3 regions of the Solibacillus sp. FSL R5-0449 genome follow, and region 2 is predicted to be linked to each of the others. Evidence: riboswitches for the same ligand, from Rfam matches in the RefSeq annotation. Region 2 holds a riboswitch; each other region holds the start of a gene.

The links. A riboswitch is a leader RNA that binds a small molecule or an ion and turns the genes downstream of it on or off. The one in region 2 is predicted to bind thiamine pyrophosphate.
Region 1: another riboswitch for thiamine pyrophosphate. It lies ahead of thiW (energy coupling factor transporter S component ThiW); the one in region 2 lies ahead of tenA (thiaminase II).
Region 3: another riboswitch for thiamine pyrophosphate. It lies ahead of thiT (energy-coupled thiamine transporter ThiT); the one in region 2 lies ahead of tenA (thiaminase II).

What each region holds. Positions count from the first base shown of each region.
Region 1 covers NZ_CP150239.1:2,711,655-2,721,890, forward strand. Annotated here, with positions in the region: gene MKY27_RS13570 (4'-phosphopantetheinyl transferase superfamily protein) at 1-657, shown strand, start outside; gene MKY27_RS13575 (cytochrome P450) at 712-1,962, opposite strand; partial or broken gene MKY27_RS13580 (isochorismatase family protein) at 2,096-2,752, opposite strand; gene dhbC (isochorismate synthase DhbC) at 2,812-4,014, opposite strand; gene MKY27_RS13590 (2,3-dihydro-2,3-dihydroxybenzoate dehydrogenase) at 4,061-4,849, opposite strand; gene MKY27_RS13595 (3'-5' exonuclease) at 5,459-6,214, shown strand; gene MKY27_RS13600 (nucleotidyltransferase) at 6,491-7,291, shown strand; gene MKY27_RS13605 (cupin domain-containing protein) at 7,371-7,937, shown strand; TPP riboswitch at 8,047-8,135, shown strand; gene thiW (energy coupling factor transporter S component ThiW) at 8,228-8,728, shown strand; gene MKY27_RS13615 (VOC family protein) at 9,154-9,549, opposite strand; gene MKY27_RS13620 (S-ribosylhomocysteine lyase) at 9,781-10,236, opposite strand, start outside.
Region 2 covers NZ_CP150239.1:2,322,637-2,332,872, forward strand. Annotated here, with positions in the region: gene MKY27_RS11585 (glycine betaine ABC transporter substrate-binding protein) at 1-181, opposite strand, end outside; gene MKY27_RS11590 (bifunctional 2',3'-cyclic-nucleotide 2'-phosphodiesterase/3'-nucleotidase) at 379-2,742, opposite strand; gene thiE (thiamine phosphate synthase) at 2,868-3,485, opposite strand; gene thiD (bifunctional hydroxymethylpyrimidine kinase/phosphomethylpyrimidine kinase) at 3,469-4,281, opposite strand; gene thiM (hydroxyethylthiazole kinase) at 4,278-5,021, opposite strand; gene tenA (thiaminase II) at 4,999-5,691, opposite strand; TPP riboswitch at 5,768-5,866, opposite strand; TPP riboswitch at 5,933-6,031, opposite strand; gene MKY27_RS11615 (nitronate monooxygenase family protein) at 6,211-7,191, opposite strand; gene MKY27_RS11620 (glycoside hydrolase family 18 protein) at 7,325-8,614, opposite strand; gene MKY27_RS11625 (cell wall hydrolase) at 8,784-9,224, shown strand; gene MKY27_RS11630 (hypothetical protein) at 9,298-9,504, opposite strand; gene MKY27_RS11635 (hypothetical protein) at 9,640-9,801, shown strand; gene MKY27_RS11640 (YpzG family protein) at 9,866-10,018, opposite strand; gene MKY27_RS11645 (hypothetical protein) at 10,212-10,236, shown strand, end outside.
Region 3 covers NZ_CP150239.1:3,040,736-3,050,971, reverse strand. Annotated here, with positions in the region: gene MKY27_RS15335 (SMC family ATPase) at 1-2,757, shown strand, start outside; gene MKY27_RS15330 (DUF4870 domain-containing protein) at 3,004-3,336, opposite strand; TPP riboswitch at 3,452-3,560, shown strand; gene thiT (energy-coupled thiamine transporter ThiT) at 3,662-4,228, shown strand; gene map (type I methionyl aminopeptidase) at 4,418-5,170, shown strand; gene MKY27_RS15315 (polyphosphate kinase) at 5,339-6,181, shown strand; gene MKY27_RS15310 (GNAT family protein) at 6,256-6,816, shown strand; gene MKY27_RS15305 (carbonic anhydrase) at 6,874-7,443, opposite strand; gene MKY27_RS15300 (hypothetical protein) at 7,606-7,806, opposite strand; gene MKY27_RS15295 (aminopeptidase) at 7,967-9,202, opposite strand; gene motA (flagellar motor stator protein MotA) at 9,395-10,195, shown strand; gene motB (flagellar motor protein MotB) at 10,179-10,236, shown strand, end outside.

The DNA of each region.
Region 1 (10,236 bases), 390 kb from region 2:
GCCTATTGCAAGATCAACGAGATGCCTGCTGATTGGCAACGTTATCTTCCCTTTTTGGAAAACGACGTGGTAGAGCGTGTTGGACGCATGCGGAAAACGGAAGATCAGTTGCGGACGGTTTGCGCCCATTTACTGACGAAGATGATGTTGATGACGACTTACGAAAAGGAATTATCGGAAGTTCGCTTTACTAAAGATTCAAACGGTAAATACCAACTAGGACAAGACCTTCACTTCAATCTCTCCCATTCCGGAAGTTATGTGGCATGTGCCATTAGTGATTTTCCGGTTGGAATTGATGTGGAGCAGCAGGTAACAAGGGATTTCTCCCTCTTTCAAGCATTGTGGAGCGAAGAGGAGAATCATCTCTATAAGCTTCTTGAACAGGAAGCTTTCTATTCCCTCTGGACTGCTAAGGAAAGTTACGGGAAATATAAAGGGTTTGGTTTACACGTTTCTTTAATGGAGGCAACGATCCGGCAAGATGGATCGATTCATCACCCCGCCTCACGTGTAAAAGCCCGTACCATTCCTTTTTTCCTTGCACCTGGTTACAGTGCAGCTGTCTGTTTGGAGGATTCTCTGGAGTCCGTAACACACGTTCAATGGGCACAAATTGAAACGTTTTTCAGGAAAAGGTTGGAGAAATTGATTTAGCGAATTAGCATTTAAAAAGCCTGTAGCCAAGTAAAAGGTTACAGGCTTTTTCTCTTATACTCGCTGGACATTCTTAATCATCACTTTGCTTTTAGGCAAGCTTGGGATGCTTACTTTGCTGTAGCTTAAATCCTGTTCCGGAACATCGTATGACATTTGGTTAACTAGGAAATCAAGACTCACTTTCATCATCTCAATCGTCACCCATTCCCCCGCACAGCGATGGCCTAAATAGTAATCGCCGCCCCCTTGCGGAATAAAGCTGAACGGACTGCCATCCCAGTTTTCAAAACGGCTCGGCTGAAACACTTCGGGATTCCCCCAAATATTCGTATCATGATTCGTTCCGTATAAATCCAATAAAGTTAATGTACCCTTTTCAAACGTATAATCCTTCCATGTAAAATCTGCCTTCACTTCCGCGGCGGCAAAAGGGAAGAATGGATAAAAGCGGCGCACCTCCTGCACAAACATCTGTGTATTTTTTTCGTTGCCGGTTTGAAGCTTCTTCCGCTCTTCCGGATAATGGTGGGCAGCCAATGCTGAAAAAGTAATATAGACCGCAATCGCTACAATCGGCCTTAATATATTGATTACTTCTACAGAAGCGACCTCCTGATCAAGAAGATTCCCTTCCAAATCACGATGCCATGAAAATGTATACAGTGCTGTGCCTTCTTCAGGATTCAGTTTCCCCTCGCGCACTTGGTCGATGAGGTTCCCCATCCACTTTTCCACCCGGTTTCGTGCATGTCTGCCAGCCCAGTGCGATGGTCCGATTGCCGTTGCCGATTCAAACATCGCTCTAAAATCGTCGGCAAGCTTTTTCATGTCCTTCTCTTCGACCGGTACCCCCGCCCACTCACAGGCAGTACGGCACATGATTTCCAGCGCTTCCTCGTAAAGAACAACGTCGTCCATCCCCTGCCATTTAGTTAAAGCCGTGTCCCACTGCTTCGCGGCAATTTCATTCAGTTTTCTAAGTCGGTCCTGGGACATTATGGACATAAACATCTTTTTCCGGTGCTTATGGGCATCTCCATCCAGTGTCTGTACACCCTTTTTGCCGAATAATGTTTCGGCAACACGGTTTGGTGCAACACCTGCCCTTTTAAACTTACTGTTATCGTAAAAAAGATCGGCCGCTTCCTTTCCGCCCATACAGACCGCCTTTTTTCCAAGCAATCGTGTTTCGAACAGATCGGAATGAAAGCTTTGTCTTCTATTTAAAATATACAAATAGCCTTCTCTCATAAGATTCAGGCTGTGGTCAATTCCTTCTTCCTTTGGCACCGAATTTGTCATCTACTTCATCTCCTTTTGTCTAAAACATTGTCGGTAACCAATTCCCTGTTTATTCTTCAAAAAAACTTGCTTCTATCATAAATGCAAAAAACAGGCAGTGAAAATTTCCACCACCTGTTCATTGTTATACGAGCTCTGTTTCTGCAGACGCCTCACGCTTGAGCTGGTCCATAATTTGGGCTGTAGAATAAACTGCCCCACAGCGGCCTGCCACATAGTTGATCGCCATTTCGTGCTCAGCTTGTGTAAAATCAGCTACTGCATCGGCAATGAAAAACGGCTTAATGTCCGACATGAAAGCCTCTCCAGCAGTCATAAGGCAACCGATATGGGCGTAAACCCCGCAAATGATTAACTGATCTCGGCCTTGTTCATTCATCATTTCCAGTAAATTAGATTTCTTAAATGCACTGTAGCGCCATTTTTTCAAAACGATATCGGCCTTGCCCGGCGCCAATTCATCGATCACTTTTGTAATGTTCGGATCGTCTTTTAGTCCTGTTCCCCAAAAATCAGTCAGTAATGCGCGGTCTTCTGGTTTTTGATTTCCCGATTGTGCCGTATAGACAACTGGAATGCCAAGTTTATCGCATTGTTTTCGGATTGCTTTTATGTTGGCGATCATTTCACGAACTAATGATGAATCCTTCTCATAGTAATCGATAAAGTATTGCTGCATATCATGAATGAGTAGGACAGACTTGTTCGGATCGACTTCCCAACCTACTTTATTTTTTGGAAGATTGCTTTCTTTTGGCATTTTATATGATGAGATCGCTGGAATAGCCATCTAAATCACTCCTTTTTCTTTGTTGATGAAACCTTGTTGTATTTCATGTAATTAAACGTTTAAATATCCTTCAGTTGCTCTGTATCGATGCCCATTGCGCGAAGCATTGTCTGGAATTTCGCACCTGTCTCAGCCAATTCTTCTTCAGGCTTCGATTCGCCCATAACGCCTGCTCCCGCAAATAACCGCAATGAATCGCCATTTGCCTCTGCACAGCGAATCGTCACAACCCATTCCCCATCGCCTTCAGCATCACACCAACCGACTGTGCCTGTAAAGAAGCCTCGGTCAAACGGTTCAATTTCTGTGATTGCCTGTCTTGCCTTTTCCGTTGGTGCGCCACAAACAGCTGGTGTAGGCTGCAGGGCAATAGCTAAATCCAACGATGAGATATCCGCTTTCAGGAGCTCACCTTTAATGACAGTCGAAAGATGCATCATCGTTTCCGTATACACGACTGACGGTTTTTCCGGGACTTCCATCGTTTTTAGTAATGGACGCAATCCCTTGACGACCGCTTCCACTACGACCGCATGCTCATGTAAATCCTTTGGTGACGAAAGCAGTTCCGCTTCACGTCTTTGGTTCTCTACCGGATCTTCACTTCTAGGTCTTGAGCCGGCTAATGGATTCGCAATGGCGTACATCCCTTGTCTTGAAACAAGCAGCTCCGGACTAGCCCCGATGAGCGAAGCTTTTTGATTTCCGGTTTCAATCGGCGCTGCAAACGTATATCCATGTTTGTTTTGATACGCAAGATTTCGTAACAGCTGCGGAAGGTCGATCGGCTCATTGAGACTTACTTCCAGTGAACGTGCCAGCACAATTTTATCGAGTTCGCCGCATTTTATTCTTTCAATGCCTTGCATGACACCCTGCTTATAGTGCTCTGGTGATGGATTGGATACGAGCCGATTCACAGTAACAGATGCTGAAGTGGTCACTGCCCTTTCCTCCTGCTGCAATGATGGTGCGATTTGGATAGATTCCGGAACAAGTAAACATGCCTTTTTATAGTAATCAAATGGCACCGCGCCCGTTACAACAGGTCGTGGATGTCCTTGTTCTTTCGCCTTCTTCAACGCGCTCGCCACCCTATAGGACAATCCTTCCATCTGGTTTTGACGTGCTTCACCCGCTGGCACGTGCATGAATGAACCTTTGCCTAATATCGTTCTTTTTGGTGTTTCAATGAAAAAGTCACCAACTTCATACTCATCTAAAAGTTCTTGTTCGATTAGTGCCTTTTGTTTGCTAACCATATTACCGCTCCTTTTCGTTTCACTGCTCTGAATTTGAAAGACATACTTAACTCGCTCCCAATGTCGCGCCGCCATCCACGACAAGGTTGCTCATCGTAATATGGCTTGAGTACTCGGACAGGAAAAACAGAATCGCGCCGACAATATTGTCCGGTTGTGCAATTTTTTTCAGCGGAATCCCTACTTTATACGTTTCAGGCATTCCTTTAATCATAACTTCAGCTCCATCATCATCGGACCACATCGAACGTTGCATGTCCGTATCCGTCGAGCCCGGTGAAACGATATTGCAGCGTATATTATGCTCTGCCAGCTCTAGACCAAGACATTTTGTAAACATGACCGTTGCCGCTTTTGATGCTGCATAGGCCGCCATCGAAATTCTCGGTACACTAGCGGCATTGGATCCGACTGTTACAATTGAACCTGCATTTCTTTGAATCATATAACGGCTTACCGCTCTTGAAACATAAAACACACCTGTCGTATTAATTGAAAAAACCCTTGCCCAGTCACAGTCAGTACATGATCCAACCGGTCCTGTAGTCAACGTACCTGCTACATTGACGAGCATTTCGATTGGTCCGATTTCGTTTTCCACTTTCTCGACAACTGCATCAATGGCGTTACTATCCCCGACATCTGCAGGATAGGCGAAAACTTCGTGGCCCTGCTCTATTAAACCATTCACATGGCTTCTCAATTTCTCCTCGTTATAATCTATTGCAGCAACTTTTACTCCTAATGTAGCCAAGCTTTTGACAAGGCTTGCGCCAATTCCCTGGGCCCCACCTGTCACAAGTGCAACTTTCCCTCTTAACTCCTGAAAGTTCACTTCAACACTTCCTTTCACGTATACAGTTATGTAAAGACAGCTTGATTTCTTATTAGAATTAACAATCAATAATGATAATCATTATCAATTGATTCTATTAGCAATGATAGGCCTAACATTTTACAACGTCAAGAGACATTCAAACATTCCAACAGAAAGACCTAAGTTTTGGTTTAGCGCTGATTTAGAGAAGTAATATTCAGTATTTTTGAACAATTTATAAGGAAAACTGCGTTAATTAAATCCAAATAAAGGAATAAATATGAACTTCCTCTCCTCTATATGTAGTCTTATTAATTCATTACTGACCTGTAGTGAGATATCATTGTGTAAATATTTTGCCAGAATTACTTTCTTGGATAAGAGAACGATAGGAATATGGTAATACCGACAGTAGGCGAACACAATCTCTTTAACGGTTCAAGAATCATTCAATGTTCCCTGCTTGTAACAGTCCGAGCGCGTCTGCAGCCAGTACCAAATCCGTTTTCTGAATAGTGACAGGCTGACCATTGCTGAATTTTCGGGTTATGGTCAGCTTTTTTATTTATTATTCCCTTCATATATGGTTCAATTATAGAACAAACGTTCCAATAAGAGGTGAAGTTTATGGACATCGAACGGCTGCATATCCGCATCATGATTACATGCTCGATTGTGGGCTTTGCCAAACATGAAGCATTGGCCGCGAGCTATCCGGCAGAAGCAATTGATGAACTGGAACAGCACGGCTATATTGCCCGAACGCGCTATGGCCATTATTACAATACGAAGCTCGCCGTACAGTATTTAAGAAAGTTTATTACAACGTACAGTCCACGGTTAAAGGTTGCGGAGATGGTGGATCTGTTGGAGCATGCGCCTGAATATGTCGTCGTTGATATTGAAACGACGGGAGGTTCAGCTGCCAGAGGTGATAAAATCGTGGAGATCGCTGCGCTAAAAATACGTAATGGAGAAGCGGTGGATCTTTTTCACCGGTTTGTGAATCCGGAAAAACCAATCAAAAATTCTCATATTCATGGGATTACAAATGAACGTGTGAAAAAAGAGCAAACGATCTCCCCTGTCATTCGCTCCTTTAAAGATTTTTTAGCGGATTTGCCGATTGTCAGTCACCATATCGGGTTTGACTGGTACAGCTTTCTCGCACTCGAGTTTTTCCGAAATGGCATTCGCCCAACGAATCCGGCTGCCTGTACGGTACTGCTTGCACGCAAATATTTGGACAGCCCGAAGAATAATTTAAATGTCATTGCCGAAACATATCACATCCCGCTTCTTAACCACCATACTGCTGATGCGGATGCGATTTGTGCCAATGAAATACTGCAACTGATTTTGAAAAAAGCGACTGCACAGTAAGAGTTGACGTTTCTATTTGTGCGATCGCTTTTTGTTTTGGGGTTTTATTAGAAGAGTTGGGGCGGTTATTAGAAAATGTTGGCCGGGTATTAAAATATTGGGGTGCATTATTTGAAGATGTCTGCTGTTTATTAGAACAACTCATTGGTATATTAGAAAGTCGCTCTTTTATTAGAACATTTTTTTGTTTATTAGAACAATGCAGGTCGTAATTAGAACTCTGTTTAAAACTATTTCCAGTCGTCGTCGTAGAATATAACAAATGGAGGTGGAGAAATGAGGAACTTCTCTTTATATATGATGTTTATCGGGATATTGACCACTGCTATAAGCGGGAACTGGATCATCCTTAATTATGAAAATGTCATAGATTATCCGAAAGCTTCCTATGTTGTTTTCGGAATCGGGTTAGCGGTTGTAGGAGGCACATTTGTCATGAGTCGTCTCTTCAGTTACCTGCAGCCGGAAAAAGTACATCTGAAAGATAAACGGGATGCTTTGAACGAATGGCTCATGACGAATCTGCCCTTTAATAAATGGGTGATCGGCCTCGTTATTCTCCCGCTTGTAATCGCACCATTTTATAGCTGGCTGCTGCTTTTTACGATGCTGGAATGGTATTTGTTTTCGGGGCTTGTAGTAGCCGGTATCATTTACATGCTGAAAGGTGAAAGAACCGAAGACGATGCGGACTGGGAGTATCACGGGAAGACAAAAGTGATGCTTGACCTGATCGACTACCGCAAACATCCGTTTAATATTTCGCTTATTCTCTACATTCTGGTCATTGTCAGTTTTGTGTTGAGCAAGGGATTGGATATTCCGCTCTATATGGAAACAGGCGGCAACCCGCGCTACGTTACTTCTTTGCCTTCGATTTCATTTTTAATGTCTTCCTTAATGGTCGTGAGTACGTTTATTTATATTATCAGTCACGGGGACTTCTTTGGTTTTCATAAAGCTGAATTAAGTGATGAAAGAGTTATGCTCGTCCACTTTGCAGAAATTATTGTATGTGGTGCTACTCTGTTTATTTTAATTTTTACATTAATCAATGCGCTATATGCATATTTTTAAGTGGCGTGCTACTATCGGCAATAGGCACACCCCGTTAAATTATCGCATACTTTAACTACAATAAAAAAGAGGTGAACGATTGAATCCGAATCATGTTTCAGCGCAACCGCAGTTTACATTCGATCTTAATAAAAACCCGTTGTTCATTAAAGACCAGCATAATTTTATTAATGTAATGGGTGTCAACCAGTTGAATACGCTGGATAATATATCGCTGCTTGATATTTATTTGAGTGCCAATAATGTCATTGAGCCGCACTACCATCAAAATGCGGCGGAACTTGTTTACTGTATCACGGGAAGGGCGATTGTTTCGATTTTGAATCCTTTTACGAAACAGCTGATGCATTTTCCGATTAGCCCCGGTCAAGTGGCGAACGTTCCTCAAGGGTGGTGGCATTACGAAGTTGCTACGCAAAACAACACGCATCTGCTTGCCATTTTTAATGCTCCGACACCTGAAGTGATTTTAGGTTCCGACCTGCTTAAGCTGACACCGGCAAATATTATGGCCCATACTTATGGCATGAATGAAAATCTGTGGCAGCAGGCAGTTGCACCTGTCCGACCTAATACTTTCATCGGTCCGCCAAACCCTTGGCAGCACGCCCAGCCCGCTAATTATGGCGGCGGATATGAGCAGTGATTGCACTCGGTCAAAGGGAGTAAGTTTCAAAAAAGTGCTTGCATTGTGAAGTGGTCATGTTATGATTATTGTGAAATTAACCTAATATTGGAAGCAGATAATCTGCTCGTCAAACTACTAGGGGCGCCTTTTGGCTGAGAAGTACCCTTTGCACCTGATCTAGGTAATACTAGCGTAGGAAAGTAGTGTCGATTCCCTATTTTTATTTTTTTTATAGGCTACGATACCACTTTCTTCATTGAAAGTGGTTTTTTTGTTGCAAAAATTAATGTAAAGGATGGATGGTTGAAATGAATAAAACGAGAAAGCTTACATACTCCGCGATTATAGCAGCGATTACAACGATTCTCAGCAGTATGGTGTATATCCCATTAGGATTCGCGAAAATTTTTCCGATACAGCATTTTGCCAATGTCGTCTCGGCCGTACTTCTCGGTCCATGGTATGCGGTATTGCAGGCGTTTCTTACATCAACGTTAAGAAACTTGATGGGGACAGGCAGTCTATTTGCTTACCCTGGAAGCATGATTGGTGCCCTTCTCGCGGCATTGTTGTTTGCGAAAACGAAGAAGCTGGCGTTTGCCGCTTTGGGTGAAGTGGTCGGGACAGGGTTACTTGGTGCAATGGCTACTTATCCGATTGCGATATTATTTTTAGGTCAGGAAGCGGCGCTGTTCGGTTTTGTCCCGGCCTTTATGATGAGTTCGTTTGCGGGTGCAATTTTAGGCTATGGCTTGCTGAAAGTGATGGTGAAAAACCGGGCGTTTGGCGGGATGCTTAATGCGGGGTGAGTCGCTGAGGTTGGGGCGGTTTTATTAGAAGATTTTCGGTGGTTATTAGAACATTTGGGTGGGTTATTAGAACAATTTTTTGCTAGAGAATTTTTTGTATTATTGTATCGATTTTATTAGAAGAATTGGTGCGGTTATTAGAACTTTTGCGGGTTATATTAGAACAATTTATTTATAGAGATCTGTTTTCACCGGCTTACCGATTTTATTAGAAGATTTGAGCGTTTATTAGAACTTCCGGGCGGGATATTTGAAGATCTGCGGACGATATTAGAACATATGACAGACTTATTAGAACAACCGATACTTATATTAGAACATCTCACTTTTATTAGAAGATTATAAAATATATTAGAACAACTCAGACCTTTATTAGAAAATGAAGAGCCGGGTATCAATCAACGCATGACACCCGGCTCATTTCATTAAGCTAAATTAATCTGCCACGACACGCCGTAACGGTCATTGAGCCAGCCGAACTTCTTACTGAAACCGTAATCCCCGATTGGCATTAGCGGATGGCCGCCTTCAAGCAGTTTTTCATACAGATAGTCGGTTTCCTCTTCTGTATCACATGTAATAAAAATAGAAAACGACGGGGTGAAGTCAAATTCATGTTTCAAATTGCTGTCAATGCACATAAATTCCTGACCTTTTATTGAAAAAGTCGCTTGCATGACTGTTCCTTCGTCTCCGCCTTCGTTTGCTCCATAGCGGACAATGCTCGTAATTTCCGCGTCCTCGATTACGGATGTGTAGAAGTTCATTGCTTCTTCTGCAACACCGCCTTGAAACATTAAAAATGGTTTTGCGCTTTTCATTGTACCCTTCCCCTTCTTAATTCAAATTTGCACCACTTCAATTTAGCCTATTTTAACCTTGTTTACGAACTTTTCCCCCTATAATTTAAATGGAATCTCCTAACTAGAAGATGCCTTTCGTTTAATATTTAAATTTTGCATTAACGGTGGGGGGTGGGGTGCCGAAAATGTTATATTTCACATAAAAAAGCCTCCTGCGAGATAGCCCTCACAGGAGACTTGCTTCATCAATTATTCACCGAACACGATATGCCACTCAGCGCGGCCGGCTAAAAATTCTTCAGCCAATGCTTTTGCGCCTTCCAAGCTATGGCTTGCCGCCCAGCCGCATTGGACTTCATTGCATGCCGGAACAGAATCTGCCTTCAGCACATCCTGCAGGGTATTTTCGATAATCGTTAATACACCGTCATAGTCATTGTAGTTCAGTAATGCCAGGTAGAAGCCTGTTTGGCAGCCCATTGGCGATAAATCAACGACATCTTCACTATGGTTGCGGATACGGTCGGCCATTAAATGCTCCAAAGAGTGCAGTGACGGCATTTCCATATGTGCTTTGTTCGGCTGTTTGAAGCGGATATCGTATTTTGTTACGACATCGCCTTTCGCTCCTGTTTTCGTACCGGCAAGTCGTACGTATGGTGCCACTACTTTCGTATGGTCTAAATCAAAGCTCTCTACATTCGT
Region 2 (10,236 bases):
AAAGTCCAGTAAGACCTGCTCCCGGTTCAGTAGCAACAACGGTATAATTCACTTGTTCACCAATACTGGATGACGATGCGCCTGCTGAATTCTCTTTATTTTCCGTATCATCTCCGCAAGCAGCGAGTAGAAGTGCAGAAGACACCCCTAAAGTAATACCTACTGTTTTTATTTTGCTCATCTTCTCATCCCCTAAATTGAAATTTTTATCTAAAAAAGCAACAACCCCATACTAACAACAGGTTGTTACTATGTCAAATGGATGTATCTGAAAATATTTACTTAGGTTCTTATTGTCCTTACACGTGACTGAACTCCCAAAAATAAAAAACCTGTAGACAGAAGAAGTAAATTCTTCGCCTACAGGCATTTTCACTATTATTTTGTTTTTAAACCATACTTGCCAAAGCCATCTGTGCCTTCACCAATATACTTAATAGCGCTGTTTTCATCTAAAACATCCACTGCTTTTTTAGAAGATTCAAATACAACATTTACGCTATCCGGAATCGGAGCGAATTTCCAGTTACCATCTGCTGACGGATCGATTGTTTTTTCGGCTAAAATATAGTCGATAATTGCCTGACGGTTTTCATCAGGATAAATTTCAACGGCTGTTGCATTACGAACACCTGGGAATGTACCGTTTGCACGATAGTTATTCGTCGCTACGATAAATTCCTGTGCCTCATCAATCGGCTTACCGTTATATTGCAGATTGACAATACGTGATGCTTGTTCGTTTACTACATTTCCGTTCTCATCGTATTTTGCCGGTTGTGTTACATCAATTTCATACGTCACACCGTCAATCACATCATAGTTGTATGAACGGTACTCTTCATTGATTAATTGCTGTTCATCTGATTTTGCCACATCAATTTGATTGAATTGACCTGCAGACATTTCCAGCCATTCTTTCACATCCGCACCTGTTACTTTCAACATAGCAAGTGTATTATCGTATAAATATAAATCTGCTACATTTTTAATTGCAAGCTCACCTTTTGGTACAAATGTATAGTATTCCGGATCACTTCTTGTTCCTGCTTTGAATGGGGCACCCGCTGATAGGACAGGAAGGTTTTCATACGCTGTACCTTTCAGCTTTTCTTTCACATAGATTGATTGGGCATCCGTTACAATTTGAATAGAAGGATCATCCTGTACTTGCGAGAAGTAACTGTGAATGTTAGCTGTTGTTGTCCCTACTGCCTGACGCACATACTTGATTGTTCCTTCATGTGCTTCTTTCACACTTTCTACAACCTCAGTGCTTACTGCGTCATTATCTTTGGCGATTTCACGCACCGCGCCAGTACCTGTTGTCACATCCCAAGCATCGTCTTTCTTCTCTAACTCTAGATCAATGACCCCTAAATGACTGCCGAACTTACCTGCCATAACCATCGGCTTGCCGTTCATTGTTCCTTTTTCAATATCCACATTTGTTATAGAGCTATCCACTTTACCAGGGAATACGCCATGGGCATGTCCTGTAATGATTGCATCCACATCTTCAATTGTAGATAGTAAATACGATACATCCTCTTCGCCTTTTTCGTGTGTAGCATCACCAATACCTGAGTGTGAAAGTACTACAACAACATCCGCTCCTGCTTCTTTCATTTGCGGAACGACTGCTTTAACAGCCTCTACCGAATCATCGACTGTTACTTTTCCTTCTAAATTTGCTTTGTCCCATTTCAAAATTTGAGGTGGTACAATACCCGTTACCCCAATATTTATTGTTGTTTTTTCACCGTTTGAATCAACTACTTCTTTTTCAATCATAACGTAAGGTTTATACATTAATTCCTTTGTCGCTGCATTACGTACATTGGCATTAACATATGGGAATGGCGCATCATCTGTTACTTCATCTAGAAATTCCAAACCGTAGTTAAACTCGTGGTTACCGAATGTCGCTACATCATAATCTAGTGCGATCATAGCTGCAATAGACGGGTGAACTTCGCCGTCTTTTAATTTTGCTACGGACTGAATATAAGAGCCAAGTGGCGTTCCTTGTATTGCATCTCCATTGTCAAACAGCACTGTATTTGGATTTTCTTCACGTGCTTTTTCGATTAGTAGCGCAGTTTTTGCCAAACCTAAACTGTTCGATGGCGTATCTTTGTAATAATCATAGTTCATAATATTTGTGTGAATATCTGTCGTACCTAAAATACGTAGAGAAACCGTCGTATTTGCTTCTACCGGGCTGTATTCTTCCAAAAAGCGCTGCAGAATTTTTTGCATCTGTGCTTTTGTTACAAAATCGTTCGGGCGGATCGTGCCGTCTTCAAAACCTGTCAGTAATCCTGTCCCTACTGCTTTGGCCATTTCCTGGCGATTGCCTTGTCCGATTTTGTTTGCATCTTTAAACTGATCCAATACCTTTTCAGAATATGTTTCCTCATCTTGTAATCCTCTTGCCGCAATAAGAAAAGCATGTGTGCGTGTCAGTTTTTCGTTCGGTGCAAATTTAGTTGGAGTTTTTCCTTTGATTAACTTTAATTCCACCGCTTTTTCAATATACGGTTTAAGAGAATCAGGTACATCCTGGAATTTTACAGTTTGTCCAGTACCGACCTCTACTCCCAATGCATCAATTACGGCCTTCACAAACTCTCCACGTGTCATATCTTCATTCGTAGTTGTTGGTGCCGCTGAAACTGCTGACATGCCGCTTGCTAAAAGTGTTAGCGTTAAGGCCGAAGCAGATAGTTTTTTCAACATTTCATTCACTCCCATATTCTGTAGTGTATAACAGAACTATCATACTAAATTGACAGAATAGTGGAAAAGAGTATTTTGATATAGGCTGCCTCTATTTAAATAGTACTTTTTTGACATATTTTAACTTACAGTATATTTACCGTTTCTTTTATATTATTACTTTGACTGATTGCTGAAATAACAGCCACGCCATTTGCTCCTTTTTGTCTTACACGGAAACTGTTTTCAGGGGAAATTCCGCCAATTGCTACAATCGGAAATTGAGGGTACCGAGACTTCACTTCTTCTAATAACATCAGCCCTACCGGTGCTCTCGCATCATCTTTTGAGGTAGTTTGATAAATTGGACCAATCCCCGCATAATCAGCGCCGTTTTCCATGGTCAATTCCAGTTGCTCCATTGTATGCACCGAAACTCCGACAATCTTATTTTTTGCAAGTGATCTAAACTTTTCGATTTTGATATCTTCCTGTCCTACATGAATTCCATCTGCATCTAAGTTTAATGCAAGTTCGACATCATCATTGATAATGAACGGTACTTTATATATTTGGCACAGCTTTTGGCATTGCCGGGCAAATTGAATGTACTCATCACCTTTTAAAGCATTTTCACCTTTTTCCCTCAGCTGGAACATCGTAACTCCTGCCTGTAGCGCCTCTTCTAAAACAAGGAGCGGGTCGCGTTTACAATTGATTGTTCCCATAACAAAATACTTATTTAAATCAAAAAACATGGACATTGCACAACCCCCGCTGTTCATGATAGGCAAAATGATTTGTCGGGCCAAAGCCGTGACCAATATTGAGCGGATGACGAATAGCCAGTTGCACATATTTTTTCGCTTCTATAATGGCTGCCTCTATCGATCTTCCTTTTGCCATCTCCGCCGTGATTGCTGCCGAAAATGTACAGCCTGTTCCATGCGTATGCTTCGTATCCACTCGCTCTGTTTTCATTTTAAATGGTTGTTCCCCGCGAATGAAAACCGTATCTGTCGCATGCTTACCGCTTAAGTGACCACCTTTAATGACTACACATTCCAGTCCTAGACTTAAGAGATGCTGTGCCGCTGAATTAATATCTTCTTCAGTTTGAATTGTATAGCCAGTCAGAATTTCTGCTTCCGGAATGTTTGGTGTACAAACAGTTGCAAGCGGCAATAACTTTTCTTTAAGGGCTGTTGTTGCCTGCTGCTCGAGTAAACTGGCGCCTCCCTTTGCAATCATGACTGGGTCAACGATTATCGGAATTGTTGTTTCTTTAAGCTGCGCGACTATCGCTTCGATAATTTCTGCACTAAACAGCATACCTGTTTTAATTGCTTTTATATCAAAATCTTGAAGTACCGCTTTTAACTGAGCTTGCACGAAATCAGGAGTTGTCGGAAAAATCCCGTGCACGCCTCCCGTGTTTTGTGCGGTTAGTGCGGTAATGACCGATGTACCAAATACACGTAATTCCTGAAACGTTTTCAAGTCTGCTTGAATGCCTGCACCGCCACCGCTATCTGAGCCTGCAATTGTACATGTAATCATCGTCGTCCCTCCGCTAAAAGTTCTAGTTCATTCAAGAAGTTAGTATGGAAAGTTCCTATAGCTGCAACAGAATTGGCACTCGCCTGTTTATATTCATTGAGCAGAGTTTGTAAGTCATTAAACGGTTCTTTACTGTTTGCAAGCACCGCAGCACAAAAGGCACTCAATAAGCAGCCGCTCCCAGTCATTTTTGTCACTTTTTCATGACCACCCGTTACAAATTCAACTCTTTCCCCATCCGTAATCACATCTTGTTCTCCTGTAACGATTACAATAGATTGATAGTGATTCGCCAGCTGTTTGGCCGTCGCTGCAACATCGATATGTCCATTACCGCTATCAACACCTTTGGAAGTCCAATCCGCTCCCGCAAAAGCCGCCAATTCTCCAATATTGCAGCGGATAACATCAATCTTTAGAAGATAGAGCAATTGTCGTGCTGTCTCAATTCGAAACTTTGTTGCCCCTACTCCTACTGGATCCAGAACAACCGGAGTATGATGCTTATTTGCGCTAAATCCTGCTTCCTTCATCGATGCTACTGTCCGTTCATTCAAAGTACCCAAATTTAAAAGTAATGCACTTGACTGAGCAGCCATTTCTCCCGCTTCTTCGATCGCATCCGCCATTACCGGTGAGGCACCTACCGCAAGCAAACCATTCGCTGTAAAATTTGCGACGACATAATTTGTAATGCAATGTACTAACGGCTGATTTTTATGAATTGCTTGCAGGCTCATTGACATACACCCCTTGTTCCCAGTTTTGCTTCGTCCAAGGCATCTCCCAAAACATCCATTCGTAATAACAGCTTTTCTTAAAATGTTCCTGCAAGACTTTTACCTTTGCTGGTTGTTCTTTCGCATATCGATCCAGCATTGACTTTTGTATTTCAATATTTTGTAGCATCTCCTCGGACGCATAGAGTGCAATCCATTGTTCATAAAGGGGGACATTCGGGCGTGCATCTTTTAACCTTTGCCCAATTTCCTGATACAGCCACGGGCAAGGTAAAATTGCCGCAAATGCTTCAGCTACATCTCCGTTATGCACCGCATTATACATATGGCTTACATAGTTATAGGCTGCTGGAGCCGCTTCGAATTGCTCCAAATCATCCGCTGTCACGCCTAATTCTTTAAACGTTGTACGATGCAACTCCAACTCTGCGTCATGAATAAATTTTGCTGTTTGCAGAAAATATTGAACATCGTCATCCGTAGTCGCTTTTGCAGCTGCAAGAGCAAGAACTTTCGTATAATGTTTTAAATAATATGCATCCTGCAGCATATAAAACTTAAACTTCTCCAGCGGTAAACTTCCATCTGCAATCCCTTGTACAAATGGATGATAGAAGCTAGCCTCCCAATAAAAATCCGTTTCTTTCCTTACCTTTTCACAAAATCCCATTGTTACTCCTCCTTTTTGTTGGCGGAAGCACAAAAAAAGACGCCTCTATATAGAGAGACGTCCCCAAAAAGTGTAAGTACCACTTTTCATTGCTCCCTACGTCCGTATTAACGGCCAGGTTCCAAGGGTCAGGTTTTAACCTTCTCAACACTACTGTGTCCCCCCGCAAATCAAATGCGTGTATATTTGCAAAAGAAAGACTCCACGTAAAGGATACGCGGAGTCAAAGTAAGTACATATGTATAGCGTGTACTTTGCTCCCTACGTCCGTATTAACGGCCAGGTTCTAAGGGTCAGGTTTTAACCTTCTCAACACTGCTGTGTCCCCCCGCAAATGCATTTAATTACCCAGAGTGTAACAAATTAATTCAACCCGGGCAAGGGAATTCGAAAAATTATGAAATTACTACTATATTTAGGGAATCATTCCAGAAAGTAAAGCTATTTTTAGTGCTCAGAAAAAAACGCTATTTCCCCTTAGAGAAAATAGCATCTTTGTTTTACCGCAATCGACGTTGACTATTGTAAATGGGCTACTGTCGATCGTTTACCAGTCATTTCTTGATAAGCCTGCGCATATTCCTCAGCCAGTTTATCAACATATTGCTGGGTAGAGGTAATCTCTTTAATTGCACCAATTCCTTGCCCGCTTCCCCAAATATCTTTCCAGGCTTTTGCGTTATTATCGTTAAAGTTCATCGCAGAAGGATCACTTTCTTTGAGATTATTTGGATCCATCCCCGCATTCATAATAGAGCCTTTCAAATAATTTCCGTGGATTCCTGTAAATAAATTACTGTATATAATATCCTCTGCTGTACTATCCACAATCATCTGTTTATATTCTTGACGCGCAAAAGCTTCTTCAGTCGCGATAAATGGTGAGCCAATATAGCCGAAATCAGCACCCATCGCCTGTGCTGCCAATACGGAATGGCCTCGTGCGATGGATCCTGATAATGCTAACGGACCGTCAAACCATTCGCGGATTTCCTGTATAAGCGCAAATGGGCTCTGCTGACCGGCATGGCCTCCTGCACCTGCTGCTACTGCAATGATACCGTCCGCACCTTTTTGAATCGCTTTTTTTGCAAAATAATTGTTGATGACATCATGGAAAACAATGCCTCCATAACTATGTGCTGCCTCAAAAACTTCTTCGCGTGCCCCAAGTGAAGTAATAATAAGCGGAACTTTATATTTCACACAAAGCTCCATATCCTGTTCCAGGCGGTCATTTGTTTTATGAACAATCTGGTTAATGGCAAATGGCGCTGCCGGCCGATCCGGATTTTTGGCATTATAGCTTGCCAACTCCTCTGTAATTTCAGCTAACCATTCATCTAGCTGGCTTGCCGGCCTTGCGTTCAGCGCTGGCATCGACCCGACAATTCCTGCCTTGCATTGCGCAATGACCAATTTTGGATTGCTAATAATAAACAACGGTGCCCCAATTACTGGGATTCGTAAGTTTTGTAAGATTTCCGGAACATTCCCCATCAATAATCCCCCTTTTCTTCAACTACTACTAATACTTCATCAATATTGACCAAATCTCCTTCTTAAATAGATGACAATCAAAAAAGTCAGATGAATAGTTTTTGATTTCATCTGACCATCTATGCTGCTTTTTCTATTTCTTCACCACATTAAAATTAGCCCCGATAAGCTGCCAGTTTTGCGGGAATGGCAATCCTAACTTCCAATAGCCAACACCGCGCAAATTCAAGCGCTTTACTAAATCAAACTTCGCCTGAATGGAACGTGCATCCTCAAACCAGACAATATGTGAACGGCCTTGCTCATCATAGTAATTAAAGTATGGGGCCTGTGCAGTATTGTCAAATTGGATAGCCGCATTGTAACGTTTTGCTACTTCAATAGCTCGTTGAGGACTTATTGCTTCTGCGTAATCTCCTCCTTGGACAAAAGGTAATGTCCAATCGTAGCCATACAAATTTTGCCCCAATAAAATTTTACTCGCAGGAATTTCTGTTAAAGCGTATTGTACTACTTGTTCGACTTGTGGCAGTGGAGAAACGGCCATTGGAGGTCCTGCAGAATACCCCCATTCATATGTCATGAGCATAACAAAATCCACTATTTCGCCATGTGCCTTATAGTCATGCCCCATAAACCATTCCCCGGGCTGATCCGCTCTCGTTTTGGGAGCCAATGCGGTAGAAACCGTATATCCTTCCGCATGCAACCGCTCGACAGCTCTTCGAAGAAAGTTATTATAAGCTTCCCGCTGGTCACGTGATATACGTTCAAAATCAAAATGGATATCCGAAATATTCCCGATGCGTTTTGCTTCTGCTATGATATTGTCCAGCAATAAATTTTGGACCGCGACACTTTGAAAAATATCCCGGGCAAGCTCAGCGCTAAACTGATAATCTTCGAGATTGGTAATCGCCATTGCTATACTTGTTTTCTCTTGTTCAGCGATCTCGGGTAAAGGATTAATGGTCGGTGCTTTTATTGAACCATCCCGACTCACCTCATAACTGAATACAGCTAAGTACGTTAAGTAAGGGTTTGCCTCACGAACTTGATCCAGCAGCATTTCATTTATTTCATTGCCTCTTGGTTCTACATATGCCAAAATTTCTGCAGACCTTTTGGATGGTTCCGGTATATACAATGAGGTGCCAATCATTAGCAACGCATCCGGACTCAACCCATTTGCTTGCGCGAGCGTTGTATAATTCACTTGAAACCGTTGACCAATAGACCATAAACTATCCCCTGGCTGTACAATATAGTATTGCCCTTTCAGTGGAACGACCAATGCTTGCCCGATCACTAACCGCGCGGGCTCCGTAATTTGGTTTGCTTCCACTATACTTTGCACTGTTGTTCCATAAAACTGTGCGATTGCCCACAATGATTCTCCCGGTTGTACAACATGAATTTGAATTGTCCGTCCTCCTTTTTCTATGTACTAATTTATGAACTATATCCCGTGTTAATGCGGAAAGATAGGTTAGAAATACATAAGTTATCACAAGAAATAATTTTAAATGATTTCAATTATTCATATGAGCACCTGGGTTAACTGTTTCATACTATAGTTGTGAGGTGAAAAAATGCCAAGAGTTAAATACCGGGATGCCGATGTTGATTTAATCGCTCGAATGATGCGGGCCGAGGCGGAAGGCGAAGGAAAACAAGGGATGCTGTACGTGGGAAATGTAATTGTGAACCGTGCTATTGCCACATGCCTGGACTTTAATGATGTGAGAACGATTGAACAGGTTATTTTCCAAGTACAGGGCAATAACTATTCTTTTGAGGCGGTACAAAAAGGGAATATGTTTTATCAAAGGGCCAGAGAGACAGAACGGAAATTGGCAAAACAAGTGCTAGACTATTGGAGAGAACATCCAGCAAAATATGCACTTTGGTATTTCAACCCATATGGTCCTTGTCCGCCAACATGGTATGGTCAACCATTTACAGGGCAATTTAAACAGCATTGCTTCTATGAACCGATAGGTGGTACATGTGACAGTGTTTATCAGGGCTAATTGTCATCATTGCCCAAATATATAAGAAGAGCCTTGCACAAATTATGTGACAAGGCTTTTCTTGCTTTAACAACTATTTATTTTTATTTGATTGCTGGTTTTTATCATGGTTTGTTTTATTGTTTTTATTTTTTAATTTTGAATCGAATTCTTCCGAAAATTCCGCTGTATTATCTTCCGGATTCCGATTGTGACTTGTTGTATTCCGGTGTAATTCTTTATAAGTTGAAAAAGGATTGTGTGTGCGCGTATTCATTGTCTCTTTGCTGTTTTTGCTCATATTTCATCACCTCCTACTGCCTTAATGTGCTCAGGTTAGGATGTTTTATGCTTTTTAAGGCTGGCACGATTTTTGTAATGAAAAATTGCTGGAAAGCCATATTAAGAAGGAATCAAAATTGAAAGGAGCATATTAATGGGCAGAGATGATAGTAAGAGTAAAGGAACGAATAAACAATCATTACCGCAAACACCGAAAAACATGAAAATTGCACCTAATAAAGTAAAGGAAGAAATTGCAAATGAGCTAACGGAGCTTCATCAGCAAGCTCAAAAAGGGAAACGAAAATCGTATTGAGATAAAAATGGCCTTCATCACAGTATGTACTGTAATGAAGGCCTGATTTACTTCAAGACAAAGGTTAGAACTGTCTCGCTTTCGCATTAATTCTCAAAATCTGGTTGTTCAAAGTTACCTCTGTTTCCCCTTTGATTTGAGATTTTTGATGCTTATCGCTCGTCCAGTTATGGTGGATCTTCTTAGATTTTGGATCTGTGAAACCCTTCTTATCCATTCGTTCCGCCTCCCTATGTTTAAAAGTGAATCAATATAAGTATGGCTTTTTTTGCTATCGTTATTCCCTACATAGATAAAAATTGATGGTGCCAGTCCTAACAATTTCGAATTTCTTCCGCGTATGGAATCATTGCATCCACCAATACTAAAAGTGTGAATCAGTCAATTCTCTTTGGAAAGGATGAGGAACAATGGCTAAGAAAAGTTCAGGTACAC
Region 3 (10,236 bases), 720 kb from region 2:
GATGGTGCAAGTGCAAAGCGCGAGTTTTTTGAGATTACGGATGGGGTTATTGTACCCGCTGTTGAAAAGTTTCAAGTAAAGCTCATTCAATCAAAAGTTGAAGAACTGATCGGTCTGACACAGTCCCAATTCAATCAAATCGTCATGCTGCCACAAGGGGAATTTCAAAAGCTTCTCACATCGGAATCTAAGCATAAAGAAGAGATTTTCCGGAAGATTTTCAAAACGGAACGCTTCACGAAAATGGTGGAACTGCTGAAAGAGAAAAAGAATATTGCCGAAAAGCATTATGAACAAGCAAAGATGCAGCAGGACAATACAATCCATGAAATCCGGTCCCGACTACCGCATCGAGAATCGGAACTGTTTTCTTCGCTGAACAATGATGTCATTAATCTGTATCAAGTAAAGAGTGCTTTGCAGACAGAACAGCAATACTATGAAGATCAGTGTACCACATTAAAAGGGGAATATGATGCTTCAAAGAAGGAATTGCAAAAATTAGTTAAAACATTAAATGAACAAAGATTGTTAAATGAACGGATTGAAAAGTTTTTAATACGGAAAGAGCGCCTTGAAGAATTATTGCACCAAAAGGATAAAATACAAGCAGAACAACAGAAGCTTGTCCTTGCCAAAAAGGCGAATCAGATCGAACCGTTAGAACGTGAATATGAGAAGGTAAAACGACAGCTTGAACAAGCGGAAGTCACCTTACAAAAAGCAAAGACGGACTATGAACGTGCACAGGCACAACTTCAGCAGGCGACAAATCATTATCAGGAGCAAAAGCAGCAAGAACCATTGCTGGACAACTATACGAAATCGATTTCACAGCTCGAACAGCTTGTTCCAATTTATCAGTCGATTAATACACAACGTGAAAATGTGTCTAAGCTTGCAGAAAACCAAAAAAACGCCAAGCAGTTATTTGATAAGCTGCAAAACGAAGCATTGTCTTTGAAAGCAAAACAACAACAGCAGCAAGCCATTATAAATGAGCTGGAAGATGCGACAGTGACATACCATGAAACATATGAAACACATGCTGTATTAACACGAAAAATTGAAATGGCTAAAGAAGTAGCTGCAATACAAATGAATGTCGATTCTCTAGTAAATCAGCTTGCCGGTAAGAACCAAATTGCTGATGAAGCACAGCAAAAGCTGAAAAATATGGAGCAGCAAATACGCAGCAATCATGCAGCCTTTCTAGCAGCATCATTACACCAGGGGGAAGCCTGTCCTGTATGTGGAAGTACTGAACATCCAGCTATTCATAACAGTGAAGCGGTTGTCATTGATGAAGCTGCACTGGCACAACTGCGTCAAGAGGCCGACCGAACGATGCAAAGCTTTTACCAGGTTACTTCAAAGCTGGATGTTGAAAAGGCAACATTGGATCAGAAAATAAGTGCGCTTCAGTTACTTGATGCCCAGCTTTCAAAACTACATGAGTATGAACAGCATTTAGCAGAACTGACAGCGAAATTATCAAAGCAGAAACAGCAGCAGGCACAGCTTGTCACTGAAAAGAAAATGATGGCCCAGCTTTTGGAAAGTAAAGAAGTACTGCAAGGCCGTATTGAAAAAGGTCAGCAATACGTAATCGATATTGATAAGCAATATGCGCAGGAAAAAGGGAAGCTTGAGCAAAGTGAACAGTCATTATTGCCACAGTTTTCTACATTGGATGAAGTAACGCAAGAATTGGCAAACCACCAGCAAAAACATCACCAGTTAAAAGCTGCGATTCAAAATGCCCTTGAAGCGATGCAAAAAATCCAATTGGATGAGAAATCTTGTGAAGTGAACTATCACCATGCCAAAAATCTTGTAACAGAAAAGCAGCAGGAATCTCTTTTAGCGCAAAAAGAATTTGAATCCGCATTACAGCAGGAAGGATTCGATTTGGAAACGTATAAAAATGCATTACTGCCATTAAATATACAGCAGCAAATTCAGGATGCGGTTGAAGCATATAAGCAAAATGTCCACACATTATCTGTTCAAATTGCTGAGGAAGAACCTTTGCTCGAAGGAAAAGAACAAGCCGATTTAACGGCAAGTGAGCAACAGATTCATGAGTTGAATGAGCAGATCGAGGCACATTACTCAAAAATGACATTGATCCAGTCCTATGTTGAACAATGTAAGGAGACGCGCGATAAACTCGACCAATCTGCGCAACAGATCGAAAGCTATAAAGAGAAACTAATGCAAGTCGAACATGTTTACAATTTAATTCGTGGTCAAAATGATGCGAAAATTTCATTTGAGCGTTTTGTTCAAATTGGTTATTTGGAAAAAGTGACACATGCGGCAAATGAACGTTTGCGTGTCTTATCAAATGGCCAATACTTCCTTAAATCTACAGGTAGAAAAGAAGGAAATGCGCAAAGCGGACTCAGCATTGATGTATATGACAGCCATACAGGGCAAACGCGGGATGTAAAAACACTGTCCGGCGGTGAAAAATTCAATGCCTCCCTTTCATTGGCATTAGGAATGGCCGATGTTATTCAAAGTGTTCAAGGAAGCGTGCATATCGATACGATGTTTATCGATGAAGGCTTCGGTACTTTGGATGAAGAGGCGTTAAGAAGAGCAATCGATATATTGATCGATCTTCAGCAAACAGGCCGCTTAATTGGCGTCATTTCCCATGTAGCCGAACTAAAAGCAGCAATGCCTGCCATCTTGCAAGTGCAAAAACTCAAAGAAGGCTACAGTAAAACAGAGATTATTATTAAATAAAATAAAAACACATTTCCCTCACGCAAAAGTGGGAAATGTGTTTTTGTTAGCGTTTTGGAGTTCGTCGTGTAGTTGCAGGTTGCGGTGTTGATTTTTTGTTGTCCATCATTTTTTTTATGATTGGGTACACGATTGGTCCATATTTAATTGCTGTTTTAATAAGCTTATTTAATTTCATTAGTAAACACTCCTTAACGAATACATTTCGTATAAAAAATATACCCAAAATAGGAGCTTTCATAAACATTAACGTAAAACTTTAATCGCTAGAACTAAATTCCAAATCGCCAGGATGAACGTAATAACGACTAAAAGAATAAATCCGATAAAATGCGAACTAAAGAAAAAATCCTGGAAACTTAAGGTCAACGTATCATTTAAGGAAAGAACGGAAGTGAAAAGGTAAATAATATACAGAATCCCTAACAGTATCGGTATGAGTTGGGAAATGAATGCTTTTTTAGAATGGCCTTTAACGGCATCATCTTTCGTAACAATAAATATAATTAACGGTAAAATAAACGGTGCAAAATAAAAACTTAAATAGCTTAATGCACTTAAACCTTTCGATTGATCCACTATTCATCACTCCTTCGTATCTATTATATGTAATTCTAGTACGTTTCAAAATAATAGCTGTTGAAAGTTGTAAAAATATTCGTTACAATGAGCATGTTCAAACAATAAAAATTAGATGTACCACAAGGGGTGCCGAGAAAGTCGGCTGAGATTGTGCACGGGATTGCACTGACTCTTTGAACCTGTAAGTTAGCACTTGCGTAGGGATGTGGATAGAATCCGACTGTTCAAACGATAGTCAGGCTTTTGTCCTGATTATCGTTTTTTTACTTTTTCTATCCCTCTTCACTTTTGTTACATCGGATAAAAAGAAAGGGGAATTGTTATGGACAGAAAGAAATTATTAATGATGGTGGAAATTGCAATATTTGCTGCCATCGGACTTGTATTGGATCAAGTATCCTTTAAGATGTGGGCACAAGGCGGATCGATCAGTTTTGTTATGGTACCGATTATGTTAATGGCCATTCGTTGGGGATTAACGGCAGGACTGACAACTGGCTTGCTGATCGGTGTCATGCAAATGATGTTCGGTGCGTACATTGTCCACTGGTTACAGGCAATATTAGATTACGGGCTTGCGTTTACAGTAGTAGGGTTAGCGGCAATTGTAAGAAAGCCGTTATTAGAGGCTACACAATCGCTCAATAAAGTAAAAATGGCACTTTATATTGTCATTGGAGCACTTGTTGGCGGAGCTTTAAGATTTGTTTCGCACTTGCTCGCAGGTGTCGTGTTCTTTAAAGAATATGCAGGCGATGATAATGTATGGGCCTACTCAATTATTTACAACAGTACTTATATGGTACCTGCTACTATACTTACGGCAATCATCGCAGTTATTTTATTCACATCTGCCCCTCGTTTGCTGCAAAAAGTAAAAACAACATAATATATAGAAAATACAAGGCTTGCAGCAAGGGATACTTCGCCCGCTGCAAGCTTTTTCTCCATTTAATAGTAGAAAGTCGTACTAAATTAGTAATAAAACGGCAAATTTTAAAATCCTTGAACAATTACAACCGATTTTAAGTATGCTATAGTTAAGGATAGACATTGTTTAAGAGGAAGGAAGTTACACATGATTGTTACTACTCAAGAAGAAATCCAGGCGTTTAAAAAAATCGGACGCGTTTGTGCTGAAATTCGTGAGGCGATGAAAGCTGCGACAGTACCTGGCGTGACAACGAAAGAATTAGATGAGATTGCAGGCCGTATGTTTGCAGAAGCAGGCGCGGTTTCCGGTCCTAAAGGCGAATACGATTTTCCGGGATATACATGCATTTCAGTAAATCACGAAGTTGCACATGGTATTCCAGGGAACAAGGTCATTAAAGAAGGCGATATTGTAAACATAGATGTTTCGGGCTCTTTAAACGGTTATTTTGCAGATACAGGTATTTCATTTGTCGTTGGTGAAGGTTATGAAGATAAAGAAAAACTTTGTACTGTAGCAAAATCGGCATTTGATCGTGCGATGACAAAGGTTAAAGCAGGTTCGAAATTAAATCAAATCGGTAAAGCGGTAGAGCGTGAAGCACGTGATCACGGTTTAACAGTAATTATGAACTTAACAGGTCATGGTTTAGGGAAATCATTACACGAAGAGCCAAACCATGTATTGAATTATTACGATGCTTGGGATACAACAATCATGAAAGAAGGTATGGTGTTGGCAGTAGAGCCGTTTATTTCGGCGAAGGCTGAGCATATCGTAGAATCAGGTGACGGCTGGACATTCATTACACCGGACAAATCATTAGTTGCCCAAATTGAACACTCGATTATTGTAACAAAAGATAAACCAATCATTTTAACAACTTTGGAAGACTAAGTTATAAACGTGGGAGCACTCAGTGCACCCGCGTTTTTTGTTCTATAAAAACTAGGTATAAACATAAAATAATCAAATGATTCAAATAAATGACTGCAACAATTACCAATTCCATATACTTTCAAGTAAAATATACATAAATAAATGGAGTAGGGGAGGCAGCGCTATTTGAAAAAGCTAAGAGATGTGGATTTATCGCAAAAATTGGAGAAGGAAATCTATAAGAAACATTTGAAAGCTTTACAATACGAAATGCTAAACGCCCAGCAATTTTTATTCAACAATAAAATCGGCCTAATTATTGCATTTGAAGGAATGGATGCAGCAGGCAAAGGGGGAGCGATCAAGCGCCTGACAGAACGTATCGATCCGCGCGGGTTATTGGTATGGCCGATCTCCGCCCCACAGCCTCATGAGATGCGGTATCATTATATGCAACGTTTCTGGAGGAAGTTGCCGCAGCATGGACAAATCGCAATTTTCGACCGTTCGTGGTATGGGCGGGTCCTTGTAGAGCGTATCGAAGGCTTTGCGGAAGAAGCGGAATGGAAACGGGCTTATGAAGAAATCAATAGCTTCGAGAAGCAATTGACAGATGAAGATTATATAATGATTAAATTTTGGATCCATATCGATTCGGATGAACAGCTTAAACGATTTAATGAAAGAGCAGCCGATCCATATAAGTCGTGGAAATTAACAGATGAAGATTGGCGGAACCGTGAGAAATTTGATTTATACTGTGAGGCAGCCGATGAAATGTTTGAGAAAACCGATTCGGAAAATGCGCCTTGGCACTTAATACCAGGGAACAATAAAAACTACGCGCGTGTTCAAGTACTAAAAGAAACAGTTGCCCATATCGAAAAAGAAATTACAAAACGGGGCATGAAACTTACAAACATTTTCGAAAAGGGTAATAAAAAAACAACAGACAAAGAAAAAACGGAATCTATAGATATAAAGCCAAAGCCTGTAAAATCCAAAAAGAAGAAGTTGAAAAAACAGTAGGCAAGCTTTTGAAATGAAATGAAGGTGGTTCAATGAAAAGCTTATTCAAGCTATTTCACAAGAAGGAGGGTCCAATGGTTCGACTAATTGGGCAACAATGTTCGCTTCGCACATTTACCCCGTCCGATGCGAAAGGGTTGGCAAAATTATTAAGAGACAATAAATTGTATTGGTCCGAATTTGAGCCATTACATCGTGATGAATTTTACACTGAACAAGTACAGTATAATAAAATTTTAGAAAGCATTCATTTGCTGCAGTCAAACCGGGAGTTTTCCTTCGGCATTTTTTATAATGCGACTGGTCAGTTAATCGGACACATTTCACTTTATTCAATTAAACGTTTACCGTACTCGAGCGGTTTTATCGGCTATTCGATGGATGAGAATTTCACAGGCAGGGGGATTGTCACTGAGGCGGTACGTATAGTGATGGATTTCGCTTTTAACACATTGAATCTTCACAGAATAGAGGCCTATGTTGCACCACCAAATTCAGCTTCCATTCGTGTATTGGAAAAGTCCGGATTTACAAGAGAAGGGTTATTGCGGGAGCTGTTATATATAAACGGAAAATGGGTCGACCATTATATGTACGCTATTTTGCAGCGGGAATACAGAGGAACTATATCATAAAAAAGCGGGAGTACTCATTCATTCGGATGATGAGGGCTCCCGCTTATTGTTTATTATTTATTTTTGATCGACTGTGCCGTCAGTAACTAAATCCAGCTTTCCTGTTGCAGGGTCGATAATAAGACCATGTACCGGAACACCTTTTGGCATTAATGGATGTGTTCTGACTAAGTCAACACTTTTTAGTACACTTGTTTCAACATCCCCAAAACCGCATAACCATTCTTTTAAATCAAAACGAGCGTAATTGATAACATCGATCGTTTCCTGTTTAACCCCGCGTTCAAGCATATGACCAATCATGACATTCGGATCAACTGCACTCATCCCGCAGTCATAGTGGCCGATAATGTAAACTTCATCCGCCTGTAACTCATAAACTGCTACAAGTAAACTACGCATAATCCCGCCGAATGGGTGATTTACGATAGCACCTGCACTTTTTACAACTTTGACATCCCCGTTGCGCAAGTTCATTGCTTTAGGCAGTAATTCAACTAAACGCGTATCCATACATGTTAAAACAACAATTTTTTTATCAGGATATTTTGTTGTAGCGTACTGCTCGTATTGTTTTTCATCTACGAATTTTCCGTTAAACTCTAAAATTGTTTGTAATGCAGACATTTGTTCTTCAAACCCCTTTCGATTCTTTTATATTTTAAAATATTTTTTAGATAATTCAAATAAATGCGCACTATTAAGGCTAAATTTCTACTAAAAAGAGAGAAGTATCGCAAAAATCCGCTATCAAAAAAACAACCACTCAATCGAGTGGTTGTAAAAATATTAATGATGATGGTGACCATCCAATGATTTTTCGTTTGGCGCAAATGTGTTTGCCTTTGAATCTACTATAACAGAGTCGTGTGATTGTAAACCAATACGTAAGTACATAATAAACATAAATAAGAATACAAGAAGTATTACCGTAAATCCTAACACTATCGTATAGAAGTCAGATAAGAACGGATAATGGTGATCGAACATTATAAAAACTCCTCTCTATTTTAGTGATAACAATCATTAACCAATTATAACCTAATAAATTGGAACATTGTAGGGGAATTTAGTTAGTTAATGTAGAAAAAATTGTAAATATGACAACATCTTGAAAATTAATTATTTGGCAATAATACTGAAACAGCTGTTAAAATGCCCAGTTTCCATTACGGAAAACTGGTTCAGCTTGTCCGTCTGCTGTAATTCCATCAATATTCATCTGTTCAGAACCGATCATGAAGTCAACATGTGTAATGCTTTCGTTTAGACCGTTAGCTTTTAACTCGTCACGTGACATTGTCTTTCCGCCTTCAATACAAAATGCATAGGCACTGCCGATTGCCAAGTGGTTTGATGCGTTTTCATCGAATAATGTATTGTAGAATAAAATATTCGACTGTGAAATTGGAGAATGGAATGGAACAAGCGCCACTTCTCCTAAATAATGCGAGCCTTCATCTGTAGCAACAAGATTTTTTAACACTTCTTCACCTTGCTCGGCCTCAACTTTAACAATGCGCCCGTTTTCAAATGTTAGCTTGAAGTTGTCGATAATATTACCGCCATAGCTTAATGGCTTTGTACTAGACACATACCCGTTTACACCATCTTTATGCGGTACTGTGAAAACTTCTTCAGTCGGCATATTTGCCATGAACTCATCGCCTTTTTCATTGACACTGCCTGCACCACACCATAAATGACCTTTAGGCAGTTCGATCGTCAAGTCCGTCCCGGGAGCTGTATAGTGTAATTTCGCATAGTTTTTATTGTTTAAGTAATCAACCTTTTCATGCAGGTTATCATTATGCTGTGCCCAAGCTTCAACCGGGTTGTCCAGATCCGCACGTGTCGCTTTAAAGATGGCATCCCATAATGCATCTGCTTGCTTTTCTTCCGGTAACTCAGGGAATACTTTGCTAGCCCATTGTTTTGATGGAGCAGCGATTACCGTCCAGCTGATTTTGTCTGACTGAACATATTGACGGTACTTGTTTAATGCAGTACCAGAAGCTTTCTGGAATGCTGCAATTCGTTTTGAATCGATCCCTGACAGCAAATCAGGACTTTGAGATACGATGCTCATAAATGCCGCACCTTGTTCAGCAAGCCATTCACGTTCCTGCACTTTCCAAGGAGGGAAGAAATCGAAAGAATCTTCCGGTGCCAACTCATATCGAGCACGTGTAATTTGATCATCTGTATAATCTACAAATACTTGTTTTGCTCCAACTTCATAAGCGATTTTTGTCACTGCCTGTACAAAAGGTGCCGATTCGATGGAAGCCGCAATATACAAATATTGATTCGGCTGAATATTGACACCGATTTTTACTGCCAGTTCTGCGTATTTCGTTAAATTTACTTCAAACATAGAATTCATTGATTCATTCCTCCAATAATTATCTTAAAAATTAGTTAATTCCCAACACAATAATAGTCATATTCCAGCTTAGAAAAGAACAATAATGTGTCAAAAACAAAAAAATCTTCTTACAACTAGTGTAAAGGAAGTTAATAAAAATTTAAATATACCGAAATAAAGAAAAGACATCGTAATTTGGAGGTACTACATATGGATATATCATCAGTTGTTGGGATTATCATCGCCTTTATCGCCCTGTTAGTAGGGATGTTCTTAAAGGGCGTTACACCGGAAGTGTTAATAAACCCTGCTGCGATTTTAATTATTATTTTCGGTACGATTGCTGCAGTAACAATCGCTTTCCCGATGAAGGAACTAAAAAGAGTTCCAAAGCTGTTCAAAATCTTATTTTCTGAAACAAAACTCGCAAGTGATATCGACTTGATCAAAATGTTTTCGCAATGGGCTGACTTAGCTCGTCGTGAAGGACTATTGGCGTTAGAAAGCAAAGCTGCTGAAATTGAAGATCCGTTTTTAAAAAATGGTCTGACATTAGCGATCGATGGTCAAAACGCTGACTATATTCGCGATGTGTTAACAGAGGAAGTTGAAGCGCTTGAAGATCGCCATGCAAGTGGAGCAGGTATTTTCTCGCAAGCAGGTACATATGCACCGACACTTGGGGTACTGGGTGCTGTAGTCGGTCTTATTGCCGCATTAAAAGATATGTCTGATATTGATAATTTAGGTACGGCTATATCAGCTGCTTTTGTTGCAACATTATTAGGGATTTTCACAGGTTATGTTTTATGGCATCCATTTGCCAACAAGCTAAAACGTAAGTCTGCTGTAGAAGTGAAGCAAAAGATGATGATGATTGAAGGAATTTTATCCGTACTTGAAGGTGAAGCACCTCGTGTAATCGAGCAGAAACTGGCTTCATATTTAACGATGGAAGAACGTAAGCAAATTACCGAAAGCGGGGCGGGTGGCCTTGGCAAAGAAGCGTAAAAGACATAAAAAGCATGAGGAGCATATTGACGAGTCCTGGT